3 regions of the Roseixanthobacter pseudopolyaromaticivorans genome follow, and region 3 is predicted to be linked to each of the others. Evidence: predicted binding sites of a transcription regulator. Region 3 holds the regulator's gene; each other region holds the start of a gene.
The links. Region 3 encodes HrcA, which represses chaperone genes, less so after heat shock. Its sites were predicted from a motif close to GTTAGCACTCNCNNNNNGNGAGTGCTAAC; they were not measured.

Region 1: a site for HrcA is predicted at 1,563-1,591, ahead of groES (co-chaperone GroES). Genes of this name have one in related genera too.
Region 2: a site for HrcA is predicted at 1,522-1,550, ahead of groES (co-chaperone GroES). Genes of this name have one in related genera too.

The regions. Positions count from the first base shown of each region.
Region 1 covers NZ_CM195539.1:1,974,748-1,979,293, forward strand. The annotation lists gene groL (chaperonin GroEL) at 1-1,118, opposite strand, end outside; gene groES (co-chaperone GroES) at 1,165-1,452, opposite strand; gene V5F68_RS09525 (usg protein) at 1,750-2,019, shown strand; gene V5F68_RS09530 (exopolysaccharide biosynthesis protein) at 2,141-2,743, shown strand; gene queA (tRNA preQ1(34) S-adenosylmethionine ribosyltransferase-isomerase QueA) at 2,827-3,918, shown strand; gene tgt (tRNA guanosine(34) transglycosylase Tgt) at 3,915-4,546, shown strand, end outside.
Region 2 covers NZ_CM195539.1:3,832,509-3,837,054, forward strand. The annotation lists gene V5F68_RS18050 (class I SAM-dependent methyltransferase) at 1-620, opposite strand, end outside; gene V5F68_RS18055 (hypothetical protein) at 739-1,272, opposite strand; gene groES (co-chaperone GroES) at 1,596-1,883, shown strand; gene groL (chaperonin GroEL) at 1,932-3,578, shown strand; gene V5F68_RS18070 (NAD(P)-dependent oxidoreductase) at 3,822-4,433, opposite strand.
Region 3 covers NZ_CM195539.1:3,429,415-3,433,960, forward strand. The annotation lists gene V5F68_RS16245 (alpha-ketoglutarate-dependent dioxygenase AlkB family protein) at 1-258, shown strand, start outside; gene V5F68_RS16250 (hypothetical protein) at 284-1,273, shown strand; gene grpE (nucleotide exchange factor GrpE) at 1,368-2,000, opposite strand; gene hrcA (heat-inducible transcriptional repressor HrcA) at 2,086-3,186, opposite strand; gene rph (ribonuclease PH) at 3,353-4,066, shown strand; gene rdgB (RdgB/HAM1 family non-canonical purine NTP pyrophosphatase) at 4,066-4,546, shown strand, end outside.

The DNA.
Region 1 (4,546 bases), 1.5 Mb from region 3:
GCCAGCTTGGCCAGACGCTCCTGGAGCTTCTCACGGTCGTAGTCCGAGGTGGTCTCCTCGATCTGCGCCTTGATCTGCGCCACGCGGGCTTCGATGTCGGCCTTCTCGCCGGCGCCGTCCACGATCGTGGTGTTTTCCTTCTCGATCACGACCTTCTTGGCGCGGCCGAGCATGGAAAGATCGACGCTGTCGAGCTTGATGCCGAGGTCTTCCGAGATGGCCTGGCCGCCGGTCAGGATGGCGATATCCTGCAGCATGGCCTTGCGGCGATCACCGAAGCCGGGAGCCTTCACGGCCGCGACCTTGAGGCCGCCGCGCAGCTTGTTCACGACGAGGGTGGCGAGGGCTTCGCCTTCCACGTCCTCGGCGATGATCACGAGCGGCTTGCCGGACTGCACGACGGCTTCGAGAACCGGCAGCAATTCCTGGAGGCCCGAGAGCTTCTTCTCGTTGATGAGGATGTAGGGATCCTCAAACTCAACGCGCATCTTCTCGGCATTGGTGACGAAATAGGGCGAGAGATAGCCGCGGTCGAACTGCATGCCTTCGACGACGTCCAGCTCGCTGAGCGCGGTCTTGGCTTCCTCGACCGTGATGACGCCTTCGTTGCCGACCCGCTCCATGGCCTCGGCCAGGAACTTGCCGACTTCGGCATCGCCGTTGGCGGAGATGGTGCCGACCTGGGCGATCTCGGCGTTCGAGGTCACCTTCTTGGACTTGGCGGCGAGATCCTTGACGATGGCGTCGACCGCGAGGTCGATGCCGCGCTTCAGGTCCATGGGGTTCATGCCGGCGGCGACCGACTTGGCGCCTTCACGGACGATGGCCTGGGCCAGCACGGTCGCGGTGGTGGTGCCGTCGCCGGCCAGGTCATTGGTCTTGGACGCGACTTCGCGGAGCAGCTGGGCGCCGAGGTTCTCGAACTTGTCTTCCAGTTCGATTTCCTTGGCGACGGTCACGCCGTCCTTGGTGATGCGCGGGGCGCCGTAGGACTTTTCGATCACCACGTTGCGGCCCTTGGGACCGAGGGTGACCTTTACGGCGTTGGCGAGAATGTCGACGCCGCGCAGCAAGCGATCGCGCGCATCAACGGAGAATTTTACTTCTTTGGCAGCCATGTGCCGTCTCCTGAATTTCGAGGAACGTGGAAGGGAAGGCGACGGCTCAGGCGATGACGCCGAGGATGTCGCTTTCCTTCATGATGAGCAGGTCCTGGCCGTCGATCTTCACCTCGGAGCCGGACCACTTGCCGAACAGCACGCGATCGCCGGCCTTCACGTCGAGGGCGACAACAGTGCCGCTTTCGTCACGCGCGCCAGGGCCCACGGAAACCACCTCGCCCTCCTGGGGCTTTTCCTTGGCGGTGTCGGGGATAATGATGCCGCCAGCAGTCTTCTGCTCCGCTTCAATGCGCTTCACGACCACGCGGTCATGTAAAGGGCGGAAACCCATCGGGAACCTCCGGTTCAATGTTTGATCTTCTTCACGGGCGCGGCATCACCGCCGCGGCCAGCCTGATCTAGGAGGGGCTTCGTCCCCTCGCAAGGGCAGGCGGGCGGATTATTAGCACTCTTCGGTGGTGAGTGCTACGGGGCCGGTCCCGGCCACCTTGTCAGCACTCCGGCGCCTTCGCTGCTAACGCCTTGAATTTGAACCGATATACCAAATTTTAGTCTGGCCCGCGCAAGGTAGCGAGCCGACAATCCTTTTGCCCATGATCGATTGGAGCACCGCACGGAGGTGTCGAAGATGGTTTCGGAGGGTTTTGCCAAACAGATGGCGGGCTACGGCCTGGCCACCGCTCACATTCTCTACCGCATGCCGGACCACCCGGCGTTCTTGCAGAGCTTTATCTGGCAGCAATATGATTTGTGCCCGAAATTTCCCGAGCTGATGAAATTCCTTGAATTTTGGGAGCGCGATCTGGACGGAAAGTTGCATTCGGTGGAGGTCACGCACCAGCAATTGATCAAGCCCGCCGAACTGCGCACCGTCAGCGGCCTGTTCGTGTTGCACTGAGGCGTTCGGCGCCGGAGCGATCCACGGGGGCAAGCCAACAGGCTGGAGCGATTGCAGCTTATGCCCTGACAGCGCCGCTTTCGCGGTGCTAAGAGGAAGGCCTGAAGGACCCGAGGCCCCCGTGGATCATCGCACACCGCGCACGTCTGAACTGCTCGCCGCCGTACTCGCCGCCCAGGAAGGAGAGCGCGTCGCCATCGGCGATCTGATCAATGCGCTGCGCAACCGCGCCTTCGGCATTACTTTTCTGCTGTTCGGCATTCCCAATTGCATTCCCATGCCGCCGGGAATCCCGGTGATCTGCGGTATCGTGCTCGGCCTCATCGGCCTGCAGATGGCCATGGGCCGGCAGGAATTGTGGCTGCCGGACCGGATCGCCCGCCAGACCTTCTCCCGCAGCATGCTGGACGCCATCGTCACCCGGTCGCGTCCCACCATCGAATGGTTCGAGCGCTGGTCGCGGCCCCGCATGGAGATGTTCGCCGGCCCCACGGCCCGCCGGGTGGTGGGCGCGGTGGTGGTGCTGCTCGGCTTCATCTTGCTGCTGCCCATTCCGTTCCTCGGCAATCTGCCGCCGGGCTTTGCCGTGTGCATCTTCGGCCTCGGCCTGGTGGAGCGCGACGGCGCGGTGATCCTCGCCGGCTTCTTCGCCACCGTGCTGGGTATTTTGATCACGGCGGCCATGAGCTGGGCCATCTGGCAGGGCGCCGTCGCCATCTTCTGAGCGCTCGTTTGGTGGTTTCCCTTCCGGCCAAACCGAATTAGGAAGGCGCTCCCGCCGCATGGACCGCGGCGCATGTGGGTTTCATGCGCGTAGACGCCTTTGATTTCGAACTGCCGCCCGAGCTGATCGCGCTCCGCCCCGCCGAGCCGCGCGCCGCCGCGCGCCTGCTGGTGGTGCGCCCTGACGGAACGCCGGAGCTGGAGGACGCCCATATCGGCGACCTGCCCCGCTTCCTGCGGCCGGGCGATGCGCTGGTCATCAACGATACCAAGGTCATCCCCGCCCGCCTCGACGGCACCCGCAGCCGCGAGGGCGGCTCCACCGTGCGCATCGAGGCGACGTTGGTGAAGCGCCTTTCACCCGAGTGCTGGCGCACCTTCGCGCGTCCCGCCAAGCGCCTCGCGCCGGGGGATCGGGTGCGCTTCGGCGGTGCGGGCGAGACGTGCGCCCTCGGCACGCTGGATGCGACCGTGCTGGCCAAGGGCGAGGAGGGCGACGTGGATTTCGCCTTCGACCTGTCCGGCGCGGCGCTCGATGCCGCCATCGATGCGGTCGGCCATATGCCGCTGCCGCCTTATATCGCCGCCCGACGGCCGGAGGATGCGCAGGACCGCATCGACTACCAGCCGATTTTCGCGCAGGTGGAAGGCTCGGTCGCCGCGCCCACGGCCAGCCTGCATTTCACCCCCGCGCTGATGGACGCGGTCCGCGCCGCCGGTGCTTCTTTCCATAAGGTGACGCTGCATGTGGGGCCGGGCACCTTCCTGCCGGTGAAGGCGGACGACACCTCCGGCCATCGCATGCATGCCGAATGGGGCGAGGTGAGCGAAGAGACCGCCGCCGCCCTCAATGCCGTGCGCGCGGCCGGTGGTCGGATCATCACCATCGGCTCAACGCCGACCCGGCTGATCGAGAGCGCCGCCGCGCCCGACGGGACCCTGTCTGCCTATCGCGGCGAGACCGACATTTTCATCACCCCCGGCTATGCCTTCCGCGCCGTGGACGCGATGCTGACGAACTTCCACCTGCCGCGCTCGACCTTGGTGATGCTGGTGGCCGCCCTGATCGGCCACGATCTCCAGAAGCGCGCCTATGCCCATGCCATCGCGGACGGCTATCGCTTCTATTCCTATGGCGATGCCTGCCTGCTTCTGCCCGAGCGCCTGCACCGATGACCGACGCCTTTTCCTTCGCCCTCCACGCCACCGACGGCGCCGCGCGCACGGGCGAAATCTCCACGCCGCGGGGTGAAATCCGCACGCCCGCCTTCATGCCGGTGGGCACGGCGGCAACCGTGAAGGGCGTCTATCCTGAGCAGGTGCGCGCCACGGGCGCCGATATCCTTTTGGGCAACACCTATCATTTGATGCTGCGCCCCGGCGCCGAGCGCATCGCCCGGCTCGGCGGGCTGCATCATTTCATGCGCTGGGAGCGGCCGATCCTCACCGATTCCGGCGGCTTCCAGGTCATGTCGCTCTCGGCCTTGCGCAAACTGAGCGAGGACGGCGTCACCTTCCGCTCCCATATCGACGGGGCGGTGCACGAGCTGACGCCGGAGCGGGCGGTGGAGATCCAGGGGCTGCTCGGCTCGGACATTCAAATGCAGCTGGATGAATGCGTGCGCCTGCCGTGCGAGGATGCCGAGGCCGAGCGCGCCATGCGCCTGTCGCTGCGCTGGGCGGAGCGCTCCAAGCGCGCGTTCGAGGCGCAGCCCAAGGGGCGGGCCCTGTTCGGCATCGTCCAGGGGGGCGCCGTGGAGCGCCTGCGCATCGAATCCGCCCACGCCTTGGCGGATATGGACTT
Region 2 (4,546 bases), 400 kb from region 3:
ACATAATCCTCGTTCTCGAGGTCGCTCTGCGGCCGGAACACATTATAGGATTGCCAGATCGGGCATCCCGAGAAGCTCGGCGTGCCCAGCGGCCCGGGGCCCCAGGCCACCCGCCCGTCGCTATTGATCACCGAGGTCTCGTACTCGAACCGGGTGGCGCGGCTGTGCTTGGTGAGCCCGAGCCGATTGGCCTCCAGCCAGCCCGCCGTGGTGCTGAGCGGACGGAAGAAATCGAAGCACCAGCGTTTATCGGGCACCGCGAGCGCAACCACCGCGCCCGGCTTCAGCAGGGCCGCGAGGGAACGCAGGAACGCGATCGGATCGGGAATGTGTTCGATGACGTGGCTGGCGATGCAGGCATCGAACGCCCCGTGATAGACCTTGGGAACGGCATCCACCATCGGCCCGCCCCGCCAGACGAAGTCGACGCGCTCGATGCGCGAGACATCCACGTCCACATGGTTGCGGTATTTCTGCCGCAACTCGTCTTCGCTGGCGTGATCGATGGAATAGGCGTTCCACCCCTCGGCCCGGCTGCATATGGGGCGGAACAACGGCCCGATCTCAAGCACGCGCATGCTCTTGTCGATGCCGTGGAGCAGCTTTTCGGAACGATCCATCTGGCCCTCTGGGGCGCCGCACGCTCGCCCCGGAAGTGCCGGTCGCCGCGGCGCGGCGCGACAGTTCAATAGCTCATATGACGGGCAGCGGCCAACGCCGCCACCCGGACATGCCCGCTCAGCTGCAGCGCACGTAGACCATGGTTCCGTAGCGCTTGGAGATTTCCGGGTCCACCCATTTGAGCACCAGCACCTGGCCGTCCCAGCGCAGGACCTGGCGGTCGCGCTCGCCACCGGCGGGGTCCTCGGGCGGTCCGATGAAGGTGGGGCCGCCGGCGGCCTTGGACACCAGCTCGGTGAGCTTGTTGTCGTCGGCCAGATACATCATCACGCCGCCATTGGGGCCGGCGGTGATGACATAGGGATTGCTGCATTGCGCGCGCGCCTGGGTCTCGGTGCGGGCGGCGTCCTCCGGGCGGTGGAACGCGGCGAGGCCGTAGCGGCCCACCAGGCTGGCGGCGGGAATAGGGCTGGTATATTGCGGCGCCGCCGGGGGGGGCGGTTCGCTCGGGCCGGTCGCGCAGGCGCCAAGACCCAGGCCTCCGATGACGGCCGCGACCATCCCGAGGCGATAGAAAGAGATGCTGGAACGGCGAACAGGGCCGGTGTCGCAGGCATCCCCGGCGACGGACCGAACTGCGGACTGAGACATTCACACACTCCGAGGCGAGAGCTTACTCGAATACGGCAACCCGCATGCGGCACCGCGCCCGTCGGGGAAACGGGGCGAGACGCAACCATAAAGCCTGTTCGTCGCGGCGTCGATGCTTGGTCCAACACACAAATTCGCGTTCGCGCCGCCCCGACACGCTGTTTGAGTCACTTTATGCGGCGATCTCTTACACATTGGTAAGTCTGCCTGCCTTGACGCGCGGGCGGCGGCTCCTTATCTCCGGCCGGGATTGGCACTCCCATCGCGCGAGTGCCAAAGACCGCGAGCCCCCGGCTCGCTCCAATACCAAGAGGATCATGCCCATGTCCTTCCGCCCTTTGCATGACCGCGTGGTCGTGAAGCGCATTGAAGCCGAGCAGAAGACCGCCGGCGGAATCATCATCCCCGATACCGCCAAGGAAAAGCCCCAGGAGGGCGAAGTCGTGGCCGTGGGCCCCGGCGCCCGTGACGAAAGCGGCAAGGTCGTCGCGCTGGACGTGAAGGCGGGCGACCGCGTTCTGTTCGGCAAATGGTCCGGCACCGAAGTGAAGGTGGACGGCCAGGACCTGCTCATCATGAAGGAAAGCGACATCCTCGGCGTCATCGCCTGAAGGTTCGCCCTTTCGCTTCCACAAGATTAGCTATTCAGGAGACGGCACATGGCTGCCAAAGACGTAAAATTTTCCGGCGATGCCCGCGAGAAGATGCTGCGCGGCGTTGATATCCTCGCCAATGCAGTGAAGGTGACGCTCGGCCCCAAGGGTCGGAACGTCGTGATCGAGAAGAGCTTCGGCGCGCCCCGCATCACCAAGGACGGCGTGACCGTCGCCAAGGAAATCGAACTGGAAGACAAGTTCGAGAACCTCGGCGCCCAGCTGGTGCGCGAAGTCGCCTCCAAGACCAATGACCTGGCCGGCGACGGCACCACCACCGCCACCGTGCTCGCCCAGGCGATCGTGAAGGAAGGCGCCAAGTCGGTCGCCGCCGGCATGAACCCGATGGATCTGAAGCGCGGCATCGACCTCGCCGTCGCCGCCGCCATCGCCGACATCAAGGGCCGCGCCAAGAAGGTGTCGTCCTCCGCCGAAGTCGCGCAGGTCGGCACCATTTCCGCCAATGGCGACTCGTCCATCGGCGAGATGATCGCCGGCGCCATGCAGCGCGTCGGCAATGAAGGCGTCATCACGGTCGAGGAAGCCAAGACCGCCGAGACCGAGCTCGAAGTCGTCGAAGGCATGCAGTTCGACCGCGGCTATCTCTCTCCCTATTTCGTCACCAATGCGGAGAAGATGATCGCCGACCTGGAAGATCCCTACATCCTGATCTTCGAGAAGAAGCTCTCCGGTCTGCAGCCGATCCTGCCCGTGCTCGAAGCCGTCGTTCAGTCCGGCAAGCCGCTGGTGATCGTGGCCGAGGACGTGGAAGGCGAGGCGCTCGCCACCCTGGTGGTGAACAAGCTGCGCGGCGGCCTCAAGGTCGCGGCCGTGAAGGCCCCCGGCTTCGGCGATCGCCGCAAGGCCATGCTGGAGGATATCGCCATCCTCACCGGCGGCCAGGTGATCTCGGAAGACCTCGGCATCAAGCTTGAGAACGTGACGCTGGCCCAGCTCGGCCGCGCCAAGAAGGTCATCCTCGAGAAGGAAAAGACCACGATCGTGGACGGCATCGGCGAGAAGGCCGATATCGAAGCCCGCGTGAACCAGATCAAGGCGCAGATCGAGGAAACCTCCTCGGACTACGACCGCGAGAAGCTCCAGGAGCGTCTGGCCAAGCTGGCGGGCGGCGTCGCGGTCATCCGCGTCGGCGGCTCCACGGAAGTGGAAGTGAAGGAGAAGAAGGACCGCGTCGACGACGCCCTGAACGCCACCCGCGCTGCGGTGGAAGAAGGCATCGTGCCGGGCGGCGGCATCGCCCTCCTGCGCGCCAAGAAGGCCGTCGAGGCGCTGACCTCCGACAATTCCGACATCACCGCCGGCATCAAGATCGTGCTGCGCGCGCTTGAAGCCCCGATCCGCCAGATCGCCGAGAATTCCGGCGTGGAAGGCTCGATCGTGGTCGGCAAGGTGCTGGAGTCCAACGACGCCAACTTCGGCTTCAATGCCCAGTCGGAAGAATATGTGGACATGATCCAGGCCGGTATCGTTGATCCCGCGAAGGTCGTGCGCACCGCCCTGCAGGACGCGGCCTCCATCGCCGCCCTGATCGTCACCACCGAAGCCCTCATCGCCGAGCTGCCCAAGAAGGACAGCGGCATGCCCGCCATGCCCGGCGGCGGCATGGGTGGCATGGGCGGCATGGACTTCTGAGGAAGTCCAGCCGACCAAAACCTTGAGGTGGGAAGCCGGCAGTGCCGGCTTCCGGGCGGCATGGACTTCTGAGGACGTCCAGCCGACCAAGTTTAAGGGAGAAGGGCGTGGCGCAAGCCGCGCCCTTTTTCTTTGTCCCGAACGGGTGCGCGCTCCCCGTCTGCCCCTCGCGGAGGGAGCGGGAATGGGGAGGGGGAACAACCGAAGGGGGCTGAGAAGAGTGACGCAAGCGCTCCGCGCCGCTCAATACCCGATCGTAAAGCGCGCCCGCACGTGGCGCGGATGCTCGATCTCATCCACCAGCGCCACCGCAAAATCCTCATAGCTGATGAAGCTGCGGCCGGAGGCCGACGTCAAAAGCGTATCCGTCCCCAGGCGGAAGACACCGGTACGCTCACCGGGCACGAATTCCGCCGAGGGGGAGAGGAAGGTCCACTCCAGCGCATCCTCGCCCTTCAACAGGTCCAGGAAGGCGCCGCCGGCCTTGGCTTCGGCTAGATAGATCGCTGGGAATTCCGGAATGTCATAGAGGGCGACGCCCGGCGCGACCTCCAGGCTGCCGGCGCCACCCACCACGAGATAGCGTCGCACGCCCGCGGCCTTCACGGCCGCGATCAGGGCGCCCGCATCGACATCGGTGAAATGGATCGAGCTCACCACCGCATCGTGCCCCGCCAGCAGCGGCGCCAGGGCCTCGGGGCGGCGCGCATCGCCCGCGATGGCGGTCACGCCCGGGGCGGCGGGAATGCGGGAAGGGTCCCGCGCGATGGCCGTGACCTGATGGCCCCGCGCGGCCAGTTCGTGAAGGATGCGCGAACCCACGGCGCCCGAGGCGCCCACCAGAGCGATTTTCATCTTCGAGTCTCCATTGCCCGGCCAAACCGGGTATCCAATGGAAACTAGATGCGCTAAATGCATCCAAGGCGAAAGAAGGCACTTGGGGGTCATCAGGTTTCCCCGGTGAAACC
Region 3 (4,546 bases):
ACCGCCTTGTTTCGCATTGGCGGCACGGAGCGGCGGGCCCCGACCCGCTCGCTGCGGCTCGCCTCGGGCGATGCCCTCCTGCTCTCGGGAGAAAGCCGTCTTGCCTTCCACGGCATCGACCGCATCCTGCCCGGCACGTCCACCCTCCTGCCCGGCCCGGGTCGCTTCAACCTGACCTTGCGGCGGGTGGACCCGGCCGAGCCTGCGACATCAGCGCGGGCCACGCTTCCGCCCGCTTTCGCCGCCAAGACGCCATGATGGGTCTGCCGCAATGGATTTTGCCGTGATGGGATTGCCGAAGATGAAGATCCGCCTCGGGCTTTCGCTCGCCGTGCTGCTGGTTTCGGGCGGGTTCGCCAGCGCGGCCGACGCCGTTTTTCCCAAGGGGACGCTGGCGGGCTTGGTACCTCCCGACGGTATGGTGGAAAGCACGACCTTCTCCGGCTTCGAGGACCGCAGCAAGGCGGCCTCGCTGCTCATCATCGAAATGCCGCCGCAGGCCTATCCGCAGATCGAATCCGGCTTCACCGACGCGGCGCTCGCCACCAAGGGCATCACGGTGGAAAGCCGCGGCCCCCTGGTGGCGGATCCCAAGAGCCTTCCTGAATCCTCGCCCCTGCGCGACGCGCAGACCCTTCTCGTGGTCGGCAGGCAGAGCGCCGGGCCGGTGACTGCAAAGAAATGGATCCTGCTGGCCGGTACCGCGAAAGGCACCGCCCTGGTGACGGTGCAGCTTCCGGAGGCCAATGCGGGCGATCTTTCCGACGAGGCCGTGCGCAAGAGCCTGATGACGCTCGCTTTCCGCGCGCCCCCCTCGACGCAGGAGCAATTGGCCGGTCTGCCGTTCAAGCTCGGCGACCTTGCGGGATTCCGCGTGGTGAAGGTCATCGGCAACACCGCCGTGGTGCTCACCGAAGGCGATAAGGACGTGGTGGAAAGCGCCAGCCAGCCGATTTTCGTGGTGGGCGTTTCCCCCGGCACGCCGCGCGAGGACGATCGCGGGCAGTTCGCCCTGCGGTCCCTCTCCTCCGTGCCCGCGGTGCGCGACATGCATATCGATCGCGCCGAACCGCTGCGCATCGGCGGCCAGCCCGGCTTCGAGATCATTGCAACCGCCAAGGATGCCACATCGGGAGCGGACGTGAAGGTGATCCAATGGCTGCGGTTCGGCTCGAACGCGCATATCCGCATGATCGCGGTGGTGAAGGCGGATGCCTTCCAGGACACCTACACGCGCGTGCGCGCCATCCGGGACGGGTTGGACACCAATTGACCTTCGGGGTCCTCGGCGCCCCAGCAAAAAGCCGTCGCAGCCTGCGCCGCGACGGCTTTTTCAATCAGTCAACGCGTTCGAAGCCAAGGCTGCGTCAGTTGGCGGAACCATTCTCCGCCTTGGCCTCCCCGGGCGCAGCTTTCGGACCGCCGCGCGAAACGCCGACCATGGCGGGACGCAGAACTCGGTCGCCGATCACATAGCCGGACTGCACCACCTGCACCACGGTGCCATTCGGCACGCTCGCGTCCGGCACTTCGAACATCGCCTGGTGGAGATTGGGGTCGAATTTCTCACCGACCGGCTCAACCTTGCGGATGCCGTGCTTTTCCAGACCCTTTTGGAGGCTGCGTTCGGTCAATTCCAGACCGTCCAGCAGCGCCTTGAACGCGCCTTCGGCCTTTTCCTTGGCCTCCGCCTCAACCGCGCCGAGCGCGCGGGCGAGATCATCGGCGACGTTCAACACGTCGCGCGCGAAGGAGGCGATGCCATAGGTCTTGGCGTCGGTCACTTCCTTTTCGGCCCGGCGGCGGATGTTCTCCGCTTCCGCATAGGCGCGCAGGAACTTGTCCTTCAAATTCGCGACCTCGCCTTCCAGCCGCTGCTTCTCCGCCTGGAGTCCACCGGCCTCCCCGACCTCGGCGAGCGCTTCCATCTCTGCGCCCTCGGGATCGGAGTTCAGGTCGGTATGGGGCTTCGCGTCGTTCGCGCCACCCTGATCGCTCATGCCCATGTCCTCGTCGCTAACAAACACCGCCCCACGGGCAGGTGCACCGATTTCGCTCCGCATATCGGGGGCATGGCGGGAAAAATCAAGCCGCGTCGGCCCCCGGGGCTCCCAGAACACGGCTCACGACCCGCGCGGTGAAGTCCACCATGGGCACGATGCGCCCATAATTGAGCCGCGTGGGGCCGATCACCCCAAGTACGCCCAGCACGCGGCCCTGGCTGTCATGATAGGGCGCGACAATGGTGGAAGAGCCGGAGAGCGAGAACAATTTATTCTCCGAGCCGATGAAGATGCGCAGCGACTGGGCATCCTCCGCCCGGCCGAGCAGGTCCACCACATCGCGCTTCGATTCCAGATCGTCGAACAGCAGGCGGATGCGCTCGAGGTCCTCCAGCGCATGGAGATCCTCCAGGAGTTTCGCCTGTCCCCGCACGATCAGCTTGCGCTCCGCCGGCCCGTCACCCGACCATGAAGCGAGGCCCGCCTCGACCACCCGCGCGGTGAGGGCATCCAATTGCTGGCGCAGGTCGCTCAGCAGGTTTTCCATCTCGGCCCGCGCTTCCGCGAGCGTGCGGCCGCGAATATGGGCGTTGAGAAAATTCGTCGCCTCCGTGAGGGCGGACGCCGGCAGGCCCATGGGCAGCGGCACCGCCCGGTTCTCCACCTGCCCATCCTCGGACACCAGGATCACCAAGGCGCGGTTCGCGTCCAGCGGCACGAATTCCACATGCTTCAGGCGCGGATCGGTCTTGATGGTCGTGACCACGCCCGCCCCGCGCGACAGGCCGGACAGCAGGGCCGAGGCCTCGCGCAGCACGCCGTCCACGGTATAGCCCTTGGCGGCGGCGGCGACCTGGGACTCGATGTTGCGCCGGTCGCCCTCGCTCACATCGCCGATTTCCATCAGCGCATCGACGAAAAAGCGCAGTCCGCGTTCGGTTGGCAGGCGGCCGGCGCTGGTGTGCGGTGCGTAGATCAGCCCCGCCGCCTCCAGGTCAGCCATCACATTGCGCACGGAGGCGGGCGACAGCGACATGGGGATGAGGCGGGCGATGTTGCGCGAGCCCACCGGCTCGCCCGTGGCGAGATAGCTTTCCACGATCTGGCGGAAAATCTCGCGCGAGCGCTCGTCGATCTGGCCGAGGGCCGCTGAAAAGGGAGGAATGATGGGATCGATGGGCAAGGCCTCACTCCGGCGCACACGGACAGGACAGCTTCAGCGGGAAGTCGGCGGGACGACCGGGGAATCCATCCTTCTGTGGTTCAAGCCTTCATCATACCACGCCCCTTGCCCCCGCGCGCGCCCACCCCTAAAACGGCGGCCTGTTTCACAATGGATTGGATAGATTATGCGCCCGAGCCGCCGCGCGAGCGACGAGATGCGAGCCGTTTCCTTCGAGCGCAACGTTCTGCGCCATGCCGAGGGCTCTTGCCTCGTCAAGTTCGGCGACACCCACGTGCTGGTGGCGGCGACCCTGGAAGAGCGCCTGCCGCCGTGGCTGAAGGGCCAGGGCCGCGGCTGGGTGACGGCGGAATATTCCATGCTGCCCCGCGCCACGCTGGAGCGGACCCGGCGCGAATCCACCACCGGCAAGCAATCCGGCCGCACCCAGGAGATCCAGCGGCTGATCGGCCGCTCGCTGCGTTCGGTGACCGATCTGGTCGGCCTCGGCGAACGTCAGATCACGCTTGATTGCGACGTGCTCCAGGCCGACGGGGGCACCCGCACGGCCGCCATCACCGGCGCCTGGATCGCCCTGCATGACTGCATGAGCTGGATGTATTCGCGCTCCATGCTGAAGACCATTCCCCTGCGCGAGCACGTCGCGGCTGTCTCCTGCGGCATTTTCGAAGGCACCCCGGTGCTCGACCTCGACTATCCCGAGGACAGCAAGGCGGAGACCGACGCCAATTTCGTCATGACCGGCTCCGGCGGCATCGTCGAGATCCAGGGCACGGCGGAAAAGACCCCGTTCACGGAGGCGGAGTTCCTGCAATTGCTCTCGCTCGCCCGCACCGGCATCAACCAGCTGGTGGATTTGCAGAAGCAGGCGGTGGCCTGATGACCCATCGCCGGCTCGAAGGGCGGCTGGTGGTCGCCACGCACAACAAGGGCAAGCTCATCGAGATGCGCATGCTGCTCGAACCCTATGGGGTGGAAGCGGTGTCCGCCGGCGAACTGAACCTGCCCGAGCCCGACGAGACCGGCACCACCTTCGCCGCCAATGCCCGCCTGAAAGCGGTCGCGGCGGCCACGGCGGCGCAATTGCCCGCGTTTGCCGATGACAGCGGGCTGGTGATCGACGCGCTCGGCGGCCAGCCCGGAATCCACACCGCCCGCTGGGCCGGGCCGGAGCGCGATTTCGAAAAGGCGATGGAGACCATCCAGTCGCTGCTGGTGGCGCGCGGCGCCACCGATCCGGATGCGCGCACCGCCCGGTTCGTCTCCGCCCTCTGCCTTGCCTGGCCCGACGGCCACGTGGAGGAATTCGAAGGGGTGGTGGAGGGCGAACTGGTGTGGCCGACCCGCGGCGCCAAGGGGT